One region of the Streptomyces sp. NPDC029041 genome, then DNA from elsewhere that is predicted to be linked to it. Evidence: riboswitches for the same ligand, from Rfam matches in the RefSeq annotation. Region 1 holds a riboswitch; each other region holds the start of a gene.

The links. A riboswitch is a leader RNA that binds a small molecule or an ion and turns the genes downstream of it on or off. The one in region 1 is predicted to bind cyclic di-AMP.
Region 2: another riboswitch for cyclic di-AMP. It lies ahead of AB0F04_RS30535 (transglycosylase SLT domain-containing protein); the one in region 1 lies ahead of AB0F04_RS15790 (transglycosylase family protein).
Region 3: another riboswitch for cyclic di-AMP. It lies ahead of AB0F04_RS18200 (M23 family metallopeptidase); the one in region 1 lies ahead of AB0F04_RS15790 (transglycosylase family protein).

Annotation. Positions count from the first base shown of each region.
Region 1 is NZ_JBEZWO010000005.1:528,347-536,064, reverse strand. Features, by position in the region: gene AB0F04_RS15810 (Ppx/GppA phosphatase family protein) at 1-185, opposite strand, end outside; gene AB0F04_RS15805 (DUF501 domain-containing protein) at 182-712, opposite strand; gene AB0F04_RS15800 (septum formation initiator family protein) at 765-1,241, opposite strand; gene eno (phosphopyruvate hydratase) at 1,354-2,634, opposite strand; gene AB0F04_RS15790 (transglycosylase family protein) at 2,895-3,581, opposite strand; cyclic di-AMP (ydaO/yuaA leader) riboswitch at 3,586-3,752, opposite strand; gene AB0F04_RS15785 (transglycosylase family protein) at 3,981-4,934, opposite strand; gene AB0F04_RS15780 (cytochrome P450) at 5,074-6,372, opposite strand; gene AB0F04_RS15775 (nucleoside triphosphate pyrophosphohydrolase) at 6,818-7,718, opposite strand, start outside.
Region 2 is NZ_JBEZWO010000014.1:8,522-16,239, reverse strand. Features, by position in the region: gene AB0F04_RS30550 (glycosyltransferase) at 1-987, opposite strand, end outside; gene AB0F04_RS30545 (GNAT family N-acetyltransferase) at 1,009-2,073, opposite strand; gene AB0F04_RS30540 (Cof-type HAD-IIB family hydrolase) at 2,266-3,114, shown strand; gene AB0F04_RS30535 (transglycosylase SLT domain-containing protein) at 3,078-3,842, opposite strand; cyclic di-AMP (ydaO/yuaA leader) riboswitch at 3,846-4,015, opposite strand; gene AB0F04_RS30530 (polyprenyl synthetase family protein) at 4,527-5,537, shown strand; gene AB0F04_RS30525 (DUF2092 domain-containing protein) at 5,792-7,054, shown strand; gene AB0F04_RS30520 (NAD(P)H-dependent oxidoreductase) at 7,155-7,718, opposite strand, start outside.
Region 3 is NZ_JBEZWO010000006.1:466,044-473,761, forward strand. Features, by position in the region: gene AB0F04_RS18195 (GntR family transcriptional regulator) at 1-338, opposite strand, end outside; gene AB0F04_RS18200 (M23 family metallopeptidase) at 551-1,339, opposite strand; cyclic di-AMP (ydaO/yuaA leader) riboswitch at 1,352-1,516, opposite strand; gene AB0F04_RS18205 (pitrilysin family protein) at 1,709-3,097, opposite strand; gene AB0F04_RS18210 (pitrilysin family protein) at 3,094-4,443, opposite strand; gene AB0F04_RS18215 (DNA topoisomerase IV subunit A) at 4,787-7,243, shown strand; gene AB0F04_RS18220 (GTP-binding protein) at 7,287-7,718, opposite strand, start outside.

The sequences.
Region 1 (7,718 bases):
CACGCCGCGAAGGTCCGCTGCAGCGCCTCGGGGGCGAGCCGGCCGGTGCGGTCGACGCCCTGCCCGAGCCGCACGATCGTCATCCGGCGGTCCAGGTCGACCAGCTCACCGGTGTCCGGGTCGGCGTCGGCGACCAGGAGCCGGATGGAGTTCGTACCGCAGTCCACGGCGGCGACACGGGTCACTGGGCGTCCTCCTCCGCGGTCGTCACACAGGCGCCCTTGCGCCACCACTCCGGCAGCATCGCCAGCGCCTCGTCGCCCAGCGGGTTCACGCCCGGCCCCGCGGCCAGGGAGTGGGCCACCAGGACGTGCAGGCACTTCACCCGGTCCGGCATGCCGCCCGCGCTCGGGAAGTTCTTCAGCTCCTCGATCTCGTCACGGCGCCGGATGTAGTCCTCGTGCGCGGCCCGGTAGGCCGCCGCCAGCTCCGGGTCCGAGGCCAGCCGCTCGGTCATCTCCTTCATCACGCCGTTGGCCTCCAGCGTGCCGATGGCCGAGTTCGCCTTCGGGCACGTCAGGTAGTACAGCGTGGGGAACGGCGTCCCGTCGGGCAGCCGGGGGGCCGTCTCGACGACGTCGGGCCGGCCGCACGGGCAGCGGTGCGCGATCGCGCGCAGCCCGCGCGGGGGCCGACCGAGCTGCTGCTTGAAGGCCTCGACGTCGGTGTCGGTCGGCTCGGTGCGCGGGGTGGTCGGCGGGGGCGTTTCCATGACTGTCTTCAGGCTGTCTTTCTCTGGGTTCAGGTCACTGGCTGGGGCTGGGTCACCGGTCGGAGGCGTCGGCCTTGTCGACCCCGTCCCAGACGTTCGAGTACCAGGGGCGGTCGGCCGCCCCCAGGTCGGTGCGCGACTGCCGCGCCGCGTGCGGGTCGACGACGATGAAGCCCGTCTCCCCCGGCATGACGTAGTGCAACCGCTGCCGGATCTGCTGCTCGGCGTACGCGTCGTCCTGCCAGCGCGCCTTCAGGTCCCGCAGCCGTTCGACACGCTCGCGGGCCTGCTGCTGTTCGCGCCGGAGGTCGTCGATCTCGGCGCGCTGCGAGACGTACTCCCGCATCGGGTAGGCCAGGGCCACGATCAGCGAGCACATCACCAGGGCGAGCAGCGCGGCCCGGCCGGTCAGCCGCGAGCGGCGGGCCTGGCGCCTGGTCTGGGAACGGTAGACCCGGGCCGCGGTCTGCTCGCCGAGCAACCGGATCCTGGTCGCGGTGGAGAACCGGTCCCGGTCCTTCACGGCCATCTGTCCGCCTCCCGCTCCACCGTCATACGCGCGTACGTCCCCGGACACGGTACGGGACCGAGTACGGGGACGTACGTACGACTGGCTAAGGCTTGACCCGGTGGGTCGGCCGTCAGCCCTTGAAGCGCGGGAAGGCGCTGCGGCCGGCGTACACCGCGGCGTCGTCGAGGATCTCCTCGATGCGCAGCAGCTGGTTGTACTTGGCGACGCGCTCGGAGCGGGCCGGGGCGCCGGTCTTGATCTGGCCGCAGTTGGTGGCGACGGCCAGGTCGGCGATGGTGACGTCCTCGGTCTCGCCGGAGCGGTGGGACATCATGCACTTGAAGCCGTTGCGCTGGGCCAGCTCGACGGCGTCCAGGGTCTCGGTGAGCGAACCGATCTGGTTGACCTTGACCAGCAGGGCGTTGGCCGCGCCCTCCTCGATGCCGCGGGCGAGGCGCTCGGGGTTGGTGACGAACAGGTCGTCGCCGACGAGCTGGACCTTGTCACCGAGCTTGGCGGTGATGGTCTTCCAGCCCTCCCAGTCGTCCTCGAACAGCGGGTCCTCGATGGAGACGAGCGGGTACGCGTCGACGAGCTCCGCGTAGTACTCGGTCATCTCGGCCGCCGAGCGGGTCTTGCCCTCGAAGGTGTAGGAGCCGTCCTTGTAGAACTCGGAGGCGGCGACGTCGAGGGCCAGGGCGATCTGCTCGCCCGGGGTGTAGCCGGCTTCCTTGACGGCCTCGAGGATGAGGTCGAGGGCCTCGCGGTTGGAGCCGAGGTTCGGGGCGAAGCCGCCCTCGTCGCCGAGGCCGGTGGCCAGGCCCTTGCTCTTCAGGACCTTCTTCAGCGTGTGGTAGACCTCGGCGCCCCAGCGCAGGGCCTCGGAGAACGACTCCGCGCCGATCGGGGCGATCATGAACTCCTGGATGTCCACGTTGGAGTCGGCGTGCGAGCCGCCGTTCAGGATGTTCATCATCGGCACCGGCAGCAGGTGCGCGTTGGGGCCGCCCAGGTAGCGGAAGAGGGGGAGGTCGCTGGCCTCGGAGGCGGCGTGGGCGACGGCGAGCGAGACGCCGAGGATGGCGTTGGCGCCGAGGGAGCCCTTGTTGTCGGTGGCGTCCAGGTCGAACATGGCCTGGTCGATCAGGCGCTGCTCGGTGGCGTCATAGCCGACCAGCTCCGGGCCGATCTGCTCGATGACGGCGAGGACGGCCTTCTCCACGCCCTTGCCGAGGTAGCGGTTCGAGTCGCCGTCGCGGAGCTCGATGGCCTCGAAGGCGCCCGTGGAGGCGCCGGACGGGACGGCGGCACGACCGGTGCTGCCGTCGTCGAGGCCGACCTCGACCTCGACCGTGGGGTTGCCTCGGGAGTCCAGGATTTCCCGGGCTACGACGACGTCGATGGACGGCACGAGCATCTCCTTCTTCATGTGACGCGGTACGCGGGTCGCGCGGACCCGGCGAGGTGCGGGCCCGGTGGCTCGCGACATGAGCCTAACCGGCTCGGGGCGATCGGCCACCGGGTCGCCCACCCCATGGACAGAACCGAGCGTAAATTGTTTCCGAACGGAACAAAGACGGTTGCCGAAAAAACCCCGCCCCGGTGCGTACGGGGGATGACGCACCGGGGCGGGGAGCGGGTGGACCCGGGAGGGTCCGGGTGGGCCGCTGCTTACTTCAGGTGCAGCTGCTGGCCCGGGTAGATGAGGTCGGCGTCCTCGACGATGTCCTTGTTCAGCTCGAACAGCTTCTCCCAGCCGCCCTTGACCTTCTTGTCCGCGGCGATCGAGCCGAGGGTGTCACCCTTGACGACCTTGTACTCGCCGTCGCCCTTCTTGACCTTCTTGCCGGTCGGGGTGGTGACGGTCTTCTTGGCCGCCGGGCGCTCGTCCGAGCGGGAGGCCGGCTGCTGCTGGGTCTCGCGGGTCTCGGTGCTCTGCTGCTGCGAGGAGCTGCCGGAGTCGCTCGAGGAGCCGCCCCCGGTGGAGGCACCCGACAGGCCCTTGCCGCAGACCGGCCAGGCGCCCTTGCCCTGGCTCGCCAGGACCTTCTCGGCAATCTCGATCTGCTGGGCCTTGGTGGCCTGGTCGGCGGTGGAGGCGTACTGGGTGCCGCCGTAGCCGGACCAGGTGGAGGCGGAGAACTGCAGACCGCCGTAGTAGCCGTTGCCGGTGTTGATGGACCAGTTGCCGCCGGACTCGCACTGGGCGACCGCGTCCCACTCGGAGGTGGTGGCGGCGGACGCGTTGCCGGCCGCCATCAGCGGGGCGGCGACGGCGGCGCCGGTGACACCGGCGATGGCGATGGCCCGGGTGGCCTTGGACGGACGGCGGTGCGTGCCCTTGCCGGAAAACAGCATGGATGGATCCCCTCACCGACGCCTGCGAGGTGAGCTGTCGGGTTCGGGCCGGTTGAGTTGCCCGGCCACGTCCCTGACGGGACGCGGCTTCACCCCAAGCCCTTCCGGCACAACCGGCCGGTCGGGCACCTACCTTGGGTCCCCCGCTCCTGCCTACGGCGCTTGACGCGACGACTGTTCCCGTGCGGCCGCTGGCAGGATTCGGCGTTGCGGCAGCCGGGGCTCGCGGTGGCGAGCGGTCTCGACCGTAGACACGAGATCCGCGGAATTTCAAAGACGATCAAGGCTTCTGAGATCTATCTCTCACGGGCCCAAAACGGGACATCAGCCGCGAAACATGACGTGAACTCACCCGGTTTCGGGGCGACTTCGGTTGCCGTTTCCGTACTGTCCGAACGGCTACTTCTCGTCCGCTTCGCCCTCGACCGTGAGCGCCTGACCGGGGAGGATGAGGTCCGGGTCGGCTCCGACCTCCTTCTCGTTGCCCTCGTAGAGCGCGTGCCACCCCCCGTCGACACGAAGGGCGTCGGCGATGGACCAGAGGCTGTCGCCGATACCCACGATGTAGGCACCTTCGGACGTATCGCCGGAACTCTCTTCGGCGGGCGCGGAGTGACGCCCCGTGGACTTCTCCGCACCGGCGCCGTCGGGGTCGCCGGTTTCGTCGGCACTGGGGCCGCGATGACGGCCGGAGCCGCTGTCGGCCGGTCGCGAGGAGCCGTCACCCTGCCGGGCGTTGTCGGCCTTGTCGCTCTTGGAGGCGTCCGGGGAGGAGCCGTCGGACCGCCGCTCCCGCGACGAGTCGGGGGATTCGGTCGACTTGTCCGGCTTGACGCTTTCATCCTTCGAGGTGGACGACGCGTCAGGAGAGGGCGAGGAAGTGTCCGAAGGGGACGAGCCGAGCGAGTCGAGCAGGCCGGGCGAGTCCACCTCGCCGGACGAGTCGGACGCGTCGGACGAACCGGAGCCGGACCCCTTGCCCTGCTCGAGGCCGGAGAGCAGTCCACAGGTGCGCCACGCGCCGACTCCCTCGTCGGCGAGGATTCTCTCGGCCACGGCTATCTGCTGGGAGCGGCTGGCCAGGTCGGGGCTCGCGGCGTAGTCCAGACCGCCGTGACTCTCCCAGTCCTCCTGGGACAACTGCAGGCCGCCGTAGTAGCCGTTGCCGCTGTTCTCGCTCCATGCGCCGCCGGTCTCGCAGTCCGCGACCCGGTCCCAGGTCGTGCCGTCGGCAGCACTGGCACCGGAGGCCCCGAGGAGCGGGATCGCGATGGCGGAGCCGGTGACTCCGGCCGCGACGAGGAGAGCCGGAGCCTGGCGGGGGCGACGGTGCCGACCGTTCCCGGAGAGCATACGGAGACCTTTCACGCGACAGCAGTGACCGACGCGGCGTGCATCCCTCCGCGTTGATGGGTGAACGTATCGGCAGACGATCACTTGTCACAAGTTCATGCCGCGCAGATCACGTGAAGATCACAGGCCTGATGTTTCGTCACCTGCCAGTCGGTGCTGCCGGTGCTGCCGGTGCGAACTCCACCGGCAGCGTGCGCAGCCCGCGCATGATGAGGCCGCCGCGCCAGCGCAGCTCGGCCGGATCGGCGGCGAGCCGGAGGTCCGGAAGGCGGGTGAGGAGAGTGGCGAGCGCGGTCTGGCCCTCCAGGCGGGCGAGCGGGGCGCCGAGGCAGTAGTGGATGCCGTGGCCGTATCCGAGGTGCTGGTTGTCGCCGCGTGAGAGATCCAGTACGTCCGGATCGGCGAACCGCTCCGGGTCCCGGTCCGCGGCGGCGAGCACGACGAGGACGGGGTCGCCCGCCTCGATGCGCTGCCCGCCGAGGGTGAGGGACTGCGTGGCGAAACGCCAGGTGGCGAGTTCGACGGGGCCGTCGTAGCGGAGGAGTTCCTCGACGCCGGTCTCCAGCAGGCCGCGCTCCCCGGCGGCGAGGGACGCCTGGAGCCGGGACCGCTGTCCGGGGTGGGTGAGCAGGGCGTAGGTGCCGTTTCCGATCAGGTTGACGGTTGTCTCGAAACCGGCGAACAGCAGGATGAAGGCCATGGCCGCCGCCTCGTTCTCGGTGAGGTGCTCCCCGTGGTCCGAGGCGCGGATCAGACCGGAGATGAGGTCCTCGCCGGGGGCGGGCTCGGCGGGCAGCGCCTCGCGCTTGCGGTGGATGAGGTCGGCCAGGTAGCCGCGCATCTTCTTCACCGACCGCGCCACACCGCCTCTCGGCCCGCCCTGGTGACGGATCATCATGCCCGCCCAGTCACGGAAGTCGTCCTGGTCCTCGGGCGGGACGCCGAGCAGATCGCAGATGGCGTAGATGGGGAGCGGGAAGGCGAACTCGTGGATCAGGTCGGCGGATCCCTCCGCCGCGAAGCCGTCGATCAGCGTGTCGGTGAGCTCCTGCACCCGCGGCGCGAACTCGGCGACCCGGCGGGGTGTGAACGCCTTGGACACCAGCCGCCGCAGCCGGGTGTGGTCCGGCGGGTCGATGTTCAGCAGATGCGTCATCAGCTCGGCCTTGCGCTCGCCGGGGATGCCCGTCTTCCCCTTGGCGTGCGCTGGTTCGTCGTGATGCGCCGGGTTCTTGGAGAGCCGGTTGTCGGCGAGCGTCTGCTTGGCGTCGGCGTACCGCGTGACCAGCCAGGCCTCCACACCGCTCGGCAGTCGCGTCTTGTGGACGGGGCTGTGCTCGCGGAGCCAGGCGTAGGCGGGGTAGGGGTCGCTCGCGAACTCCCAGGTGAAGAGATCGGGAGCGGTCGCGGCAGGGCTGGGCTGGGGCTGGTCGGTCACTCCTCGACCGTATCCGGCTTCCGGCAGCGGCCCGCCACCGTCACGGCGCGGGGCGGGGCCCGCGGTCTGTTGCGCGACCGCCACGGCCGAGCGGCTGCTGCGGCCTGCCCTCATCCACGGGCCCGGCCGAGCGGCTGCCGCGACCTGCCCTCATCCACGGACCCGGCTGAGCGGCTGCCGCAGCCTGTCCTCATCCACAGGCCCGGCCGAGCGGCTGCCGCAACCTGCCCTCATCCACGGGCCCGGCTGAGCGGCTGCCGCAGCCTGCCCTCATCCACGGGCCTGGCTGAGCGGCTGCCGCCGCCTCCGTCCACCCTCACGCCCGGCCGAGCGGCTGCCGCCGCCTCCGTCCACCCTCACGCTCAGCTGAGCGGCTGCCGCCGTCCCGTCCGCCCTCGGCTGCTCGGTTGTGCGGCTTTCGTGCCCTTCCCCGCCCCCGGGTCGCTCAGCCCTCGGCGTCCCTGATCGCATCCCGGTACGCGCGGGCCGCCGCCCTGAGGGCCGCCTCCGGGTCGACGCCCTCCGACTCGGCCCGCACGGCCAGGGCCAGCAGCTCGTAGCCGATGCCCTCGCCGGGCGGGAGCGGTATCTCCAGGTGCGCTGTGCGGACGCGGGAGGCCAGCTTGGCGGCGAGGGCCAGGCCGGGCTGGCCGAGCGGGATGCCCTCGGTGATCGAGGTGCGCTGCTTCTCGACCGCCTTCGTGCGCAGCCAGTGCTCCCTGACCTCCTCGGGCGTGCCGGCCGTCGCGTCGCCGAAGACATGCGGATGGCGGTGGATCAGCTTGGCGACGATGCCGCCGGCCACGTCGTCGATGGAGAAGGGTTCCGACCCGTCCTCCGGCCGCCCCTCCTCGGCGATGCGGGCGTGGAAGACGACCTGGAGAAGGACGTCGCCGAGCTCCTCGCGCAGTTCGTCACGGTCGCCCTCCTCGATCGCCTCGACGAGCTCGTAGGCCTCCTCGATGCCGTACTTCGCCAGGCCCTCGTGGGTCTGCCGCGAGGACCAGGGGCACTCGGCGCGGATGCGGTCCATGACCTGGACGAGGTCGAGGAGGCGGGCGCCGGGGAGGTCGTAGGAGGCGGGCAGCAGCTCCAGCTCGGGCATGGCGGCACGGCCGGAGCCGGCCAGGCGGGCCAGGCCGTCCGTGAGAGCCGGTTCGCCCTCGCCCGTCGCCACCACGACCACCGTGTGTCCGCCGGCGCAGATGTCGAGCAGCTCCTGCGCGGTCGGGGACGCCTCGGCGACGGTGATCCCGGCCTCGCGCAGATACGGCAGCTGCGGATGCGTGCCGTCCGCGCACAGCACCTGGTCGGCCTCGTGCAGGGCCTGCCAGGCCGGCCAGGAG
Region 2 (7,718 bases), on a different contig from region 1:
CTGGGTCTCCAGGTCCCGCCAGGTCTCGCGGTGGTGGTGCCACACCAGGGCGTACGGCGTGTAGCGCAGCCGGTGGCCCTGGGCCAGGACGCGCACGAAGCCGTAGAGGTCGTCGCCGCCCCGGGCCGCGGTCCCCGCCCCGGTGGCCGGGTCGAAACCGCCGACGGAACGCAGCACCGCCGTGCGGAACGCCATGTTCGCGCCCGACCCGAACCGCCCGGCCGTGAACGGGAACAGCGGCTCGTCGACCGGCGGGTGCGCCGGGTCGTACGTCCTTGGAGTGAAGCCTTTCGCGAAGCCGCCGTGGCTCTCCAGCAGCACCTGGGCCGGAGTCGTCAGCCGCGCGGGCAGGATCAGCCCGGTGCAGCACCCGAGCCCCGGGTCGGCGGCGAAGGGCGCGGCCAGCTCGGTCAGCCAGCGCGGATCGGCGACCACGTCGTCGTCGGTGAAGGCGACCACCTCGCCGCGCACGGCGTCCAGCCCGGCGTTGTGGGCGGCTGCGAGCCCCGGAACGGGCTCACAGACGTACCGCACCCGCTCGGCGTACTTCCGCTCGACCAGCTCCCGCGTCTCGCTCGTGACGGGCGCGTTGTCGACGACGACGATCTCGCACCGCGGATGGTCCTGCGCCAGCAGCGAGTCCAGCGCCCGTGCCAGCTGCCCGGCCCGCTCCCGCGTCGCGACGACCACGCTCGTGAACGGCGGCTCCCCGGGGTCGCCGAGGTCGGCGGGGCCGCATTCCGCCCGGGCCCGCTCCGCCAGCACCGCTGTCGGATCCGCCCCCTGCGGCACCCGCCCGAGCAGCGTCCCCACGGGCCGGCCGCCTCTCCTGACCAGCACGAACACCTCTCCATGCGTCACGGGCGGACTCCCCGGGCCGGGTCTGAGCACCGCCTCGTCGCCGTCGAGGTCCAGCTCGGCGACCTGCACCGCCCCGATGGCCAGGAACCGCCGAATCTCCTCCCGCGCACGCGCCGAACGGGCCATGCGCCCACCCCCCTCGTGTGTTCAGGTACGGCGCAGCCGGGCCGCGCCCTTGAGCGTCCGCGCGGCCAGCGACGCGAGCCGTGGCCTGCCGCGGACGAAGCTGTGCGCGCGGCGTGCCGGTTCGCGGCTCAGCCAGTGCAGTGCCGCGCCCGCCCCCGGACGGGTCACCGCGCCCTCGTACACGGGCAGTTCGCCCGTCTTCAGCGCGTCCTTGTACTCGGCCGCGCCCCGCCCCAGGTCGAGCAGGGCGACACCGGCGGCGGCCGCCGCCTCGGCCATGCGCAGGTGCAGCACCAGACCCGGTGAGAACTTCGCGAACTCCGGGTCGTAGGCCGGGAACCAGCAGGCCAGCACCGAGGCCGAACGCAGCCCGAAGTGCGCGGCGACGGGCCGCTCACCGGCGTACAGCACGGACAGCGTGCCGCTGCACTCCGGCGCCCGGGTCCGGGCCAGCTGCCCGACGAGCCGGGTGATCCACTCCTGGGCGAACCGGTCCCGGCGGCCGGTCCTGCGGTACTGCGCGGACTTCCACTCCATGAGCGTGCGCAGCGCGGCCGGGTCACGCTCGTCGAACACGAACCGCAGCTCACCGGCCTGCCGCCCCAGCCTGCGCTCCTTGGCCAGGGTCGTCTTCAGGAACTTCGGCGACTGCGCGCGCAGCACCGACTCGTACGTCTCGTAACCCTTTTCCACGTCGATGACGTAGGTGGCGTGCTCCTCGGCCGCGTACCGGACGAACAGCCGCTGCTCGGCCTCCAGATTGTCGAAGGCGAAGCTCGACACCGAGCAGGCCTTCAGCAGTTCACCCGTCTCCACGTCCAGACCCGGCCGCAGGATCGCGCCCTGCGCGTCCGAGACGCCGAGCCCGATCGCCCGGCCCTGCCCCAACGGGCCCCGCTCAAAAGGCAGGAAGCCGGACGGCTCCCGCCCTTCGTACACCACCGCGATCCGGGCCCCCGGCCTGAACAAGCCGACGGCTTCGGTGAACTCCGGTTCCATGAAAGGGTTGCGCGGCGCCTCCGAGGCGGCGCGCAGCGCACGCCAGCGCTCCCTGTCCCCTTCGCCGAGCTCCCCGGGCCCAGCCACGCGAATGCGCCCACTGCTCAACCCGACCCCCCGATCAAGTCCCCCCTGGACACTTGGAAGGTACCGCTCTATGCGGCCCCACGGGTAGGTAGCGGAGCATGTTGTTGCCAACCGGTGCAGAGGCCTTCAACCGGGCAATCGGCGCCCACCGTCCGATGAAACGAAGGGGCGCGTTGTCCGTATTCTCTGATCATGGCCGCACCCCTCGCATATTCGCTCATCGCCACCGATCTGGACGGGACGCTGCTGCGCGGCGACGACACCCTGTCCGACCGGGTTCTCGCCGCGCTCGCGCGGGTGGCGGACGCCGGTGCCCAGCACCTCGTGGTGACGGGCCGGCCGGCGCCGAGAGTGCGGCCGCTCCTGGACGACCTCGGCTGCACGGGGCTCGCGGTGTGCGGGCAGGGCGCGCAGGTGTACGACGCCGGCGCGGACCGGCTGCTGTGGTCCATCACCCTGGACCGGGAGCTGGCGGAGACCGCCCTGGGCAAGATCGAGGCCGAGGTGGGGCAGGTCTACGCGGCCGTGGACCAGGACGGGGTGGAGGGGCTCACGCTGATCGAGCCGGGGTATCTGATGCCGCACCCGACGCTGCCCGCGGTCCGGGTCGAGCGGCGCGAGCAGCTGTGGGGCGAGCCCATCAGCAAGGTGCTGCTGCGCCACCCCTACCTGACGGACGACGAGTTGGCGGCGACGGCCCGCTCGGTGGTCGGCTCGCTGGCGACGGTGACGATGTCGGGGCCCGGCACGGTCGAGCTCCAGCCGTGCGGGATCACCAAGGCGACGGGGCTGGCGCTGGCCGCCGAGCATCTGGGGCTGCGGCCGGCGGACACCATCGCCTTCGGCGACATGCCCAACGACATCCCGATGTTCGACTGGGCCGGTCACGGTGTCGCGATGGCCAACGCCCACCCCGAGCTGAAGGCCGTGGCCGACGAGGTCACCCTGTCGAACGAGGACGACGGCATCGCCGTCGTCCTCGAGCGACTGCTGGACGGGGCGGATCAGTACGGGCCGTTGACGTTGTCGATCGAGCCGTAGCGGGCCGCCGCGTAGTTGCAGGCCGCCGTGATGTTGGCGACCGGGTCGTACGGGTCCCACGACGTGCCGTCCACGTGGTAGGCCTGGAAGGTCGGGTCGATGGTCTGGAGCAGGCCCTTGGACGGCGTGCCCGCGGCGGCGTTGGAGTCCCAGTTGTTGATCGCCTGGGGGTTGCCGGACGACTCGCGCATGATGTTGCGGTAGATGCCGTCGTAGGACCCGGGGATCCCCTTCTGCGCCATGATGTCCAGCGCCTCGCGGATCCACCCGTCGAGGTTGTTCGCGTAGGTCTTCGCGGATGCCTGCGTGGCCTGGGCGACACCGCCGGCGGGCTTGGCGGGGGCGGACGACTTGGTCGCCGTCTTCTTCGGGGCGAGCGACTTGGTGGTCTTCACCTTGAGCTTCAGACCCGGGTGGATCAGCTTCGGGTTGTCGCCGACGGCGGCGCGGTTGTCCTTGTAGAGCTGCTTCCAGCCGCCCCGGACGTCGTACCGGTCCGCGATGCGGGCGAGCGAGTCGCCCTTGGTCACGGTGTACGTGAGGGACTTGGCGGGCTGGGCCGCCTGCTTCACGGACTGCGCGGCGGGGGCGCTCTGGGGCTCGGCGGCGCTCGCGTGCGTGGCCCCGAGGAGCGGAAGGGTCAGTGCGGCTCCACCGGTGCCGACGGCGACGATGCCTCGGGTCAGCGGGTTGGTTCTGGGGCGACGGTGCTTGCCTCGTCCGGCCATGGCGATGTTCCTCTCCGGCGCCTGCGAGGTGAGCTGTCGGGTTCGGGCCGGGAGGTGCCCGGCCGCCTACGGCACCGTGTGCCGTACGCGGCTTCACCCCGAGCCGTGCCGCTGTGCGGACCGGCGACTTACCTGGGTCCCCCGCTCCTGCCACGCGTGAGTGAGTTCGGTTCCTGTGGGGAGTCCGGGCGGCGGCAGGATTAGGCGTCCGCCGGACAGGGCCGGAACGTATGCGAGAGCACATGTCGGGAACAAGCACCTCAGTCACATATCGCGCGGTTGACCTTGGTCGGGGGCGTTTGGGCGACTTGATCCTTTGCGAGAGCCAAGGCTCAACTGGCTTTCACGGGAAGGCGGTAGGGGCTGGTGTGGGCACGGGGCGGAAAAGGGGAAGTAGTGATTCAACTCACTGATCACGAGCCCGTGGGGCAATTTCCGCCAAGGGGAATTCCACGACTCAACACGGCAAATCGTGCATAACTCGCTACCCTCGGGTAAGTCGATAAATATCTGTTCTTATAGGTTGATCGAAAACATAGCGGTCGTGATCGGATACCACCCGGCCTGTAACCACGGGCGCTGGCGGTGATCGAAACGTGACCGGATACGCTGACTCGAGTGAGGGCAGCGACCTATCGACAATCCGCGTAATCACCGGCAGACACAGCAGACAGGAGACCCCTCGTGACCGACGTCGGGCCGTTCGGGCTGAGCGTGCGGGACCAGGCTCTGGAAGCCGACGTCCAGGCCGGATTGACGGCTGTCGAGGAAGGCTTGCTCGAGGCCACCAAGAGTGAGGTGCCCTTCATCACGGAGGCCGCCCAGCACCTGGTGCGAGCCGGCGGCAAGCGGTTCCGCCCGCTGCTCGTGATGCTCTCCGCCCGGTTCGGTGACCGCCACGCGCCCGGGATCGTCCCGTCGGCGGTCGTCGTGGAGCTGACCCACCTCGCCACGCTCTACCACGACGACGTCATGGACGAGGCCGCCGTGCGCCGCGGCGTCCCGAGTGCGAACACCCGCTGGGGCAACTCCGTCGCCGTCCTCACCGGCGACTTCCTCTTCGCCCGCGCCTCGCACATCCTGGCCGACCTCGGCCCGGAGGCCGTCCGGGTGCAGGCCGAGGCGTTCGAGCGCCTGGTGACCGGCCAGATCCTGGAGACGGCCGGACCGCAGGACGGCCGGGACCCCGTCGAGCACTACCTGGACGTGCTGGGCGGCAAGACCGGTTCGCTCATCGCGGTGTCGTGCCGGTTCGGCGCGATGATGTCCGGCGCCGACGAGACCGTCGTGGACGTGCTGACCCAGTACGGCGAGCGGCTCGGCGTCGCCTTCCAGCTCGCGGACGACGTCCTCGACATCGCCTCCGACTCGCACGAGTCCGGCAAGACTCCCGGTACCGACCTGCGCGAGGGCATCCCCACCCTGCCGGTGCTCCGGCTGCGTGAGCGCGCGGCCCGGCTCGGGCTCGCCGAGGACATCGCCCTGTGCGAGCTGCTCGACTCCGACCTCACCGACGACGGCCGGCACAGCGAGGCCCTGCGCCTGCTGCGCGCCCACCCGGCCCTGGAGCAGGCCCGGCGGGACACCGTCCGCTACGCCCAGGACGCCCGTTCGGCGCTGGCGCCGCTGCCCGAGTGCACCGCGAAGACGGCGCTCCAGGAGCTGTGCGACGCGGTGGTGCACCGGGCCGGCTAGCCCGCCCTCCCCGGCCACCCGGACCTCCCAGGTCCCGACGACCCCTACGGGTCGGGGGACAAGCCGCCCTCCCGTGTCATACCCCAGCAGTACGCGGAGTTGATTCCGGGGTCTGACGCAACTCCCCGGCCGATTTGGTCAGATGGGGACCACGGAAAACACCACTCCTCACCTGTTCGGGTGAGAATGGCGGCTCAGGGACGAGTGCGTGGACGACACGGACAGCCGCCGCCGACCACGGAGGTAGGGCACACATGGCACCGTACGCATCCGACGACAGCACGACCGCCGGAGAGGTCGACGAGCAGCGCTCCGGGCAGCGCAAGGCCGCGCGGTACATCGTCCCGGTCGCGGTGGTGGGGGTGGCCGCCGCGACGATCGGGCTGGTCCCCGCGCTCGCCAGCTCCGGTGACCCCGACCTCCCGAAGATCACCGCCCAGCAGCTCATCGAGAAGATCGCGAAGTCGGACGTCCAGCAGCTGTCCGGCACGGTGAAGATCAGCACGGACCTCGGCCTGCCGGACCTCGGCGGCCTGGAGTCGGGCCTGCTGTCCGGCGCGGCGGGCAAGGGCGAGGGCGGCTCCTCCGCCGATCCGTCGGCCAGGCTCACCGAACTGGCCTCCGGCACGCACACGCTGCGTGTCGCCGCCGACGGCCCGGACAAGCAGAAGCTGTCGCTGGTGGAGAACGCCGCCGAGTACAGCCTCATCCACAACGGCAAGGACGTCTGGGGCTACGACAGCAAGGCCGGCGAGGTGTACCACGGCACCGCCGCCGAGAGCCCGGAGCGCGGCAAGGACCAGCAGCCGCCGGCCACACCGAAGGACTTCGCCGAGGAGGCCCTGAAGGCGGTCGACGACACGACGTCCGTGACCGTGGACGGCACCGCTCAGGTCGCCGGCCGGGACGCCTACAAGCTCGTCGTGAAGCCGAAGCAGTCCGGCTCGACGGTCGGCGCGATCACCGTCGCCGTGGACGCGAAGACCGGCATGCCGCTGAAGTTCACGCTCACCCCGGCGAGCGGCGGCGCGGCCGTCGTCGACGCCGGCTTCACGAAGGTCAGTTTCGCCGCGCCGGCCGCGTCGACCTTCGACTTCACGCCGCCCAAGGGCGCGAAGGTCACCGAGGAGAAGGACGCCGGCAAGGCCGCGGGCGGGACTCCGCGCAAGGCCCCGGGCCTGCCCTTCGACCTGGGTGAGGCGCCGGGCCACGCCCCCGGGGCCGGGAAGGACGCCGGCCGTGGCGTCGGCGGTCATGACGGCATGAAGACCATCGGCGAGGGCTGGACCGCCATAGCCACGTTCGACACCGGCGGCGAGGGTGTGCCCTCCGGCAAGTCCGGCGGGGCGTTCGGCGGCTTCATCGACTCGCTCGGCGACAAGGTCCACGGCACGTTCGGCTCGGGCACGGTCTTCTCCACCCGCCTGGTCAACGCCCTCGTCACCGACGACGGCAAGGTCTACGCGGGCCTGGTCACCAAGGACGCGCTCGTGAAGGCGGCCGACGCCGGCAAGTGAGCCCCGTGGCCCCGCGGGACGTCGAGAGGACCGCTCCTCGGCGGTCCGCGGGGCGCCGACGGGGGCGTGCTTCACGGCGAAGGGCACCACCGCGCAGCGCTCAGTCCTCGTACAGGAACCTGGCCAGGGGCGCCTCCTGCGCGAAGAAGGTCTTGGCCCGGGTGAGGGCCGCGTCGTCGTTCAGCACGTCACCGGGCTTGCTGCCGTTGCCCAGCAGCACACCGCCGAAGCGCATCCCCATGTACGCCGCCGAGTTGTGGAGCGTCCCGACGAGCGGGTCGGCGACCACTTCCTGTGTGTGCGCGAGGGCGGTCACGCCCCACAGGGTGCGGCCGGCCAGGGTCGCCTTGAAGTCGAGGCCGGGGGTGCGCAGCCAGCCCGACCAGTAGTCCAGGTAGCGCTTGGTCTGCGCGGAGACCGAGTACCAGTACAGCGGCGAGACGATCACGATGTCCGTCGCCGCGAGCGTGGCGTCGAGCAGCCGGGCCACGTCGCCCTCGGTCGGGCGGACGTGGTCGCTGTCGTGCCGCAGGTCCTCGAAGTCCGGCACCGTAACGGCGGAGAGGTCGATCCACTCCTGCTCGACGTCCGGCGGCAGTTGCTCGGCGGCCCGGCGGGCCAGCAGCTCGGAGTTGCCCTCGGCGCGAGCGCTGCCCAGGACGAA
Region 3 (7,718 bases), on a different contig from region 1:
TCCTGGCCGAGCCGGACCAGTCCGCGCAGGACCTTCAGATGCGCCTCGGTGCGGCGCTGGGCGGCGCGGGCCGCACCGAGCGGCTCCAGGAGCATCCGCATCTCCAGCAGGTCACCGGCCTCCTGCTCGGTGGGCTCCGCCACACACGCGCCCGCGTGCCGGCGGGTCACCACGAAGCCCTCGGCCTCCAGCGTGCGCAGCGCCTCGCGGACGGGCACCCGCGAGACGCCGTAGCGGCGGGCGAGCAGTTCCTCGGTGAGCCGGCTGCCGCGCGCATGGACTCCCGCGACGATGTCGTCCCGGATGGCGGTGCACACCGAGTGCGCGGGAATACGCATGACCGACCTCCGCTTAATCCCCGTGAAACGCCGGCGAGCGGCGCGTGATTCTGTGACTCTATTGCAATGAGCCGGAATTTCCGACGGCAGGCGGGAATCCAGGGATATTTTTTGGACAGCGGGCATCCGGGACGCATCCCGAGGGGCGTCCGGAAACACCGAAAGCCCCGGCTCGGGGAGCCGGGGCTTCGGGAAGGGCGGAGGGGTTCCGGTCAGAGGCTGACGCCGTGCGAGCGGAGGTAGGCGACCGGGTCGATGTCCGAGCCGTACTCGGGGCTCGTGCGCGCCTCGAAGTGCAGGTGCGGGCCGGTGACGTTGCCGGTCGCGCCGGACAGGCCGATCTGCTGGCCGGGGGTGACCTTCTGACCCACCGAGACGCCGATGGAGGACAGGTGGCCGTACTGGGTGTACGTGCCGTCGTTCATCTTGATCACGATGTTGTTGCCGTAGGAGCCGCCCCAGCCGGCCTCGACGACCTCGCCCATGCCGACCGCGTGGACGGAGGTGCCGGTGGCGGCGTGGAAGTCCACGCCGGTGTGGCTGCCGGAGGACCACAGGCCGCTGCTGGCCTTGTAGCCGGTGGAGACGTACGAGCCGGAGATCGGGGCCACGTAGGCGTTGAGGCGCTTGCGCTCGGCCTCGCGGGCGGCGCGCTCCTTGGCCTCGCGGGCCTTCTCGGCCTCTTCCTTGGCCTTCTCGGCCTTCTCGGCGGCCCGCTTGCGGGCGGCCTCCTCGGCCTTCCGCTTGGCGGCGGCCTCCTCGGCGGCCTGCTGCTGCGCGACGGCCTGGGCGTCGATCTGCTGGGCCACGGTGTCGCCCATGGTGACGACCGGGGTGAGGCCGGTCTGCTCGGCGCTGGGCTCGGCGGCGAAGGCCGCGGGGGCCGCCACGGTGCCGATCACGCCGGTGGTGGCGAGGGCCGCGACACCCGCCGCGCGGGCGGTGCGGCGCTGGATCCTGCTGGGACGACGGTGCTTCCCGGTGGCGCGAGTGAACGCCATGTGGTGGCTGGTCCTTTCCTTCCCTCTCGCCTACCGGGTTAGCTGACGGGTTCGGAGCAGGAAGGTCTCCTACGGACTCCCTCGCGGCATGCGCGGGCGTCCGATTCACCCCAGGGACTGCGGTGGGTCCCCGGCTCCCCTGGCTCGCGCCGTACGGGGACTCGGCGATGACTGTCCGGTGCCGCGGGCGCGGCGCACTGCCTGACGAACAGCCCGGACGACGCTAAGCGGCGCCACTTTCAATTCCCAAACGGATCCCGACTTTTGTAGCGCATCCCACAGGGCAGACAGGCAACTCCCATCCCAATTCGGGCATAAAGGGGCCCTGGTGCCTTCGAAGACATCCAGGGCCCCTCAGCACGCGTGCCGCTACTCGGCGGCGACGACGCTGACTTCGCCGATGCCGAGGGCCTCGACAGGCGCCTTGATCTGCGCCGCGTCACCTACGAGGACGGTCACCAGCCGGTCCACCGGGAAGGCGCTGACGGCCGCCGCGGTGGCCTCCACGGTGCCGGTCGCGGCGAGCTGCCGGTACAGCGCGGCCTGGTAGTCGTCGGGCAGATGCTGCTCCACCTGGTCGGCCAGCGTGCTCGCGACCGCCGCCGCCGTCTCGTACTTCAGCGGCGCGACACCGACCAGGTTCTGCACGGCGACGTCCCGCTCCGCATCGGTGAGCCCCTCGGCGGCGAGGGTGCGCAGCACCGTCCAGAGGTCCTCCAGCGCGGGGCCGGTGTTGGGCGTGTCCACGGAGCCGCTGATGGCGAGCATCGCCGCACCCGTGCCGTCGGGGGCGGACCTGAGGACCTGGCCGAACGCCCGTACGCCGTAGGTGTATCCCTTCTCTTCGCGCAGGACGCGGTCCAGGCGGGAGGTGAGGGTGCCGCCGAGGCAGTACGTGCCGAGCACCTGCGCGGGCCACACGCGGTCGTGCCGGTCCGGGCCGATCCGGCCGATCAGCAGCTGCGTCTGGACCGCGCCCGGGCGGTCCACGATGACGACCCGGCCGGTGTCGTCGGCGGTCACCGGCGGCACGGGACGAGGCTCGGCCGGGGAGCCCGTCCAGGCGCCCAGCGTGTCCCCGAGCAGGGCGTCGAGGTCGATGCCGGTGAGGTCCCCGACGACCACGGCGGTGGCCGTGGCGGGGCGGACGTGCTTCTCGTAGAAGGCGCGTACGGCCGCGGAGTCGATGGCGGCGACGGTCTCCTCGGTGCCCTGCCGGGGCCGCGACATGCGCGAGTCCGCCGGGAACAGCTGCCGGGACAGCTCCTTGGCGGCCCGGCGCGAGGGGTTGGCCAGCTCGTGCGGGATCTCGTCGAGACGGTTGGCGACCAGCCGCTCGACCTCGCTGTCGGCGAACGCGGGCGCCCTCAGGGCGTCGGCGACCAGGCCCAGCCCCTTGGCGAGCCGGGAGGCCGGAACCTCCAGGCTGAGCCGGACGCCGGGGTGGTCGGCGTGCGCGTCGAGGGTGGCGCCGGCGCGCTCCAGCTCGGCGGCGAAGTCCTCGGCGGAGTGCTTGTCGGTGCCCTCGGAGAAGGCCCGCGCCATGATCGTGGCCACACCGTCCAGGCCGGCCGGCTCGGCGTCCAGCGGGGCGTCGAGCAGCACCTCCACGGCGACGACCTGCTGGCCGGGGCGGTGGCAGCGCAGCACCGTGAGGCCGTTGTCGAGCGAGCCGCGCTCGGGGGCCGGGAAAGCCCACGGCTTGGCGTCACCCGCCTGCGGCCGGGGGTGGAAGTCCATCGTGGCGAGCTCGGTCACCGGGCCGCCTCCTCGTTCTCGTCCTGGTCGGCGGGGGCTTCGGGGGCGGTCGGCTCGTAGACGAGCACCGCGCGGTTGTCGGGCCGCAGGCGGGCCTTGGCGACCTCCTGGACCTCCTCCGGCGTGATCTCCAGCACGCGCTGCACGGCGGTCAGGGCGAGCTGCGGGTCGCCGAAGAGCACGGCGTACCGGCACAGTTCGTCGGCGCGGCCCGCGACCGTGCCGAGCCGGTCCAGCCACTCACGCTCCAACTGGGCCTGGGCGCGCTCCATCTCCTCGGCCGTGGGGCCCTCCTCGGCGAACCGGGCGAGCTCCTCGTCGATGGCGCTCTCGATGACCGGGACCTCCACGTCACCGGACGTCTTCACGTCCAGCCACCCCAGGGAGGGCGCCCCGGCGAGCCGCAGCAGGCCGAAGCCGGCCGCCACGGCCGTACGGTCGCGGCGCACGAGCCGGTTGTACAGCCGGGACGACTCGCCGCCGCCGAGGACGGTGAGGGCCAGGTCGGCCGCGTCGCACGCGCGCGTGCCGTCGTGCGGCAGCCGGTAGGCGGCCATCAGGGCACGGGCCGGGACCTCCTCCTCGACGACCTCGCGCAGCTGCTCGCCGATGGTCTCCGGCAGCGAGCCGTCGCGCGGGGCGGGCTTGCCGTCGTGACCGGGGATGGAGCCGAAGTACTTCTCGACCCAGGCCAGGGTCTGCTCCGGGTCGATGTCGCCGACCACGGAGAGCACGGCGTTGTTCGGCGCGTAGTAGGTGCGGAAGAACGCCCGCGCGTCCTCCAGGGTCGCCGCGTCCAGGTCGGCCATCGAGCCGATCGGGGTGTGGTGGTAGGGGTGGCCCTCCGGGTAGGCGAGGGCGGTCAGCTTCTCGAAGGCGGTGCCGTAGGGGACGTTGTCGTAGCGCTGGCGGCGCTCGTTCTTGACGACGTCCCGCTGGTTCTCCATCGACTCGTCGTCGAGCGCGGCCAGCAGCGAGCCCATGCGGTCGGCCTCCAGCCAGAGGGCGAGCTCCAGCTCGTGGGCGGGCATGGTCTCGAAGTAGTTGGTCCGCTCGAAGCTGGTCGTGCCGTTCAGCGAGCCGCCCGCGCCCTGGACGAGCTCGAAATGACCATTGCCCTTGACCTGGGCGGAGCCCTGGAACATCAGGTGCTCGAAAAGGTGAGCCAGGCCGGTACGCCCCTTGACTTCGTGACGTGAGCCGACGTCGTACCAGAGGCACACCGCCGCGACCGGGGTCAGGTGGTCCTCGGAGAGCACCACGCGCAGACCGTTGGCCAGGCGGTGCTCGGTCGCTGTCAGGCCCCCGGAGCCTGCCTGGGCTGTGGCCGTGTGACCCATGGGCATGTACGTCCCTTCGCTCGCGGAGCGGTTGTTGTTGTCACCGCGGATTTCTGCCGGTCCTGCCACTGTATGCAAGCGTGCGGAGCCCTGGTGAAGTTCCCGGCGGCGACCCGGGCCCGAGAGCGCGGGTTGCGGCCCGGACCGGGTCCTGGGTCCCGGTTGTCAGTGCGGCGGTCCACAATGGTCGGCGTCAGATCCGGATCGCAGCAGCACGAGCGAGCCGCAGGGGCGGTCGGTGACGAGAGGGCGAGCGCGCGCAGGCCCGCAGGGCTGAGTACGGTCGGTGTCTCGTCAGCGCACGAACGCCTTGTAGGCGAGCGACCAGTAACAGGAGGAGCCGGCAGCGATGGCCCGCCGCAGCACGAAGACCCCGCCGCCCGACGACGCGTACGAGGAGCGGATCCTCGACATCGACGTCGTCGACGAGATGCAGGGCTCCTTCCTCGAGTACGCGTACTCGGTCATCTACTCCCGCGCCCTGCCGGACGCACGCGACGGCCTCAAGCCGGTGCACCGCCGCATCGTCTACCAGATGAGCGAGATGGGCCTGCGCCCCGAGCGCGGGTACGTCAAGTGCGCCCGGGTCGTCGGCGAGGTGATGGGCAAGCTGCACCCGCACGGCGACGCGTCGATCTACGACGCCCTCGTGCGCATGGCCCAGCCCTTCTCGATGCGGGTCCCCCTGGTCGACGGCCACGGCAACTTCGGTTCCCTGGGCAACGACGACCCGCCCGCCGCCATGCGGTACACCGAGTGCCGGATGGCCGAGGCCACGAGCCTGATGACGGAGTCCATCGACGAGGACACCGTCGACTTCAACCCCAACTACGACGGCCAGGAGCGGGAGCCGGTGGCCCTGCCCGCCGCCTTCCCGAACCTCCTGGTCAACGGCGCTTCGGGCATCGCCGTCGGCATGGCCACGAACATGGCGCCGCACAACCTGCGCGAGGTCATCGCCGCCGCCCGCCACCTGATCCGGCACCCCAACGCGGATCTCGACGCCCTGATGAAGCACGTCCCGGGCCCCGACCTGCCCACGGGTGGCCGCATCGTCGGCCTGTCCGGCATCCGGGACGCCTACGAGTCCGGCCGCGGCAGCTTCAAGATCCGGGCGACGGTGTCGGTGGAGCCGGTGACGGCCCGCCGCAAGGGCCTCGTCGTCACGGAGCTGCCCTTCACGGTCGGACCCGAGAAGGTCATTGCCAAGATCAAGGATCTGGTCGGCTCGAAGAAGCTCCAGGGCATCGCCGACGTCAAGGACCTCACCGACCGTGCGCACGGCCTGCGCCTGGTCATCGAGATCAAGAACGGCTTCGTGCCGGAGGCCGTCCTGGAGCAGCTCTACAAGCTGACGCCGATGGAGGAGTCCTTCGGCATCAACAACGTGGCCCTGGTCGACGGCCAGCCGCTCACACTGGGCCTGAAGGAGCTCCTGGAGGTCTACCTCGACCACCGCTTCAACGTCGTACGGCGGCGCTCGGAGTTCCGCCGCGGCAAGAAGCGCGACCGGCTGCACCTGGTGGAGGGCCTGCTGACGGCCCTGCTGGACATCGACGAGGTCATCCGCCTGATCCGCTCCAGCGAGAACTCCGCGCAGGCCAAGCAGCGCCTGATGGAGCAGTTCTCGCTGAGCGATGTGCAGACGCAGTACATCCTGGACACGCCGCTGCGCCGTCTGACCAGGTACGACCGCATCGAGCTGGAGACGGAGAAGGACCGGCTCAACGCGGAGATCGAGGAGCTGACGCGGATCCTCGACTCGGACGCGGAACTGCGCAAGCTGGTCTCCTCCGAACTGGCCACGGTCGCCAAGAAGTTCGGCACCGACCGGCGTACGGTGCTGCTGGAGTCGGGCGGTGCCCCGGTGGCGGCCGTGCCGCTGCAGGTGGCCGACGACCCGTGCCGGGTGCTGCTGTCCTCCACGGGGCTGCTGGCCCGCACGGCGAACGGCGAGCCGTTCGCGGAGGACGCCGGCGCCAAGCGCGTCAAGCACGACGTGATCGTCTCGGCGGTGCCGGCCACCGCCCGTGGCGAGGTGGGTGCGGTCACCTCGGCGGGCAGGCTGCTCCGGCTGAACGTGATCGACCTGCCGCAGCTGCCGGAGTCGCTCCCCTCACCGAACCTCGCGGGCGGTGCCCCGCTGGCGGAGTTCGTCTCCCTGGAGGACGACGAGACGGTGGTCTGCCTGACCACGCTCGACGAATCGTCGCCGGGCCTGGCGCTCGGCACGGCACAGGGCGTCGTCAAGCGCGTGGTGCCGGACTATCCGGCCAACAAGGAAGAGCTCGAGGTGATCAGCCTCAAGGAGGGTGACCGGATCGTCGGCGCGATCGAGCTGCGCACCGGGGAGGAGGACCTGGTCTTCATCACCGACGACGCGCAGCTGCTGCGCTTCCAGGCCTCCCAGGTCCGCCCGCAGGGCCGGCCGGCCGGCGGTGTGGCGGGCGTCAAACTCGCCGAGGGCGCGAAGGTCATCTCGTTCACGGCGGTGGACCCGGCCGTGGACGCCGTCGTCTTCACCGTCGCGGGCTCGCGGGGCACGCTGGACGACTCCGTCCAGACGACGGCCAAGCTGACCCCGTTCGACCAGTACCCGCGCAAGGGCCGGGCCACCGGCGGCGTCCGCTGCCAGCGGTTCCTGAAGGGCGAGGACTGCCTGTCCCTGGCCTGGGCGGGCCCCGCCCCGGCCCTGGCGGCGCAGAAGAACGGCACTCCGGCCGAGCTGCCGGAGGTCGACCCGCGCCGGGACGGTTCCGGGGTGTCCCTGGCGAAGACGGTCGCCGTGGTGGCCGGGCCGGTCTAGGCGGTAGTGGCCGGGCCGGTCCGGGCGGTGGAAGCCGGGCCGGTCAGGCCGGGTCGGCGTCGCCGTCCTCCTCGGGGTCGCGCACATACCGCAGGACGCCCCACATGCCGTGCTCGTCGGCGTGCGGGGCGTCGCTCTTGCTCGCCTCCAGTTCCTTGCCGAGCGCGGTGGTATCGATGTCGGAGCCGATGAGGACGAGCTGGGTGAGGCGTTCGGCGTCAGCCGGCCAGGGCTCCGGGTAGAAGCGCAGGAAGCGCCCGACGGCGTGGACGGCGTAGCGGTTGCGGACGTCGTGCGGCCCGAAGTCGACGTAGCCCTTGATCCGGTACAGCCCCTCGGGCCGGCTGTCGAGGAACGTCATCAGCCTGCGTGGGTCGAGGGGCACGGGCGAGGCGAACGACAGGCTGTCGTAGGCGGTGTGCAGGTGACCGGTGTGGTCCTCGTCCCCGGCGGAGTCGTGTGCGTGCAGGTCGTC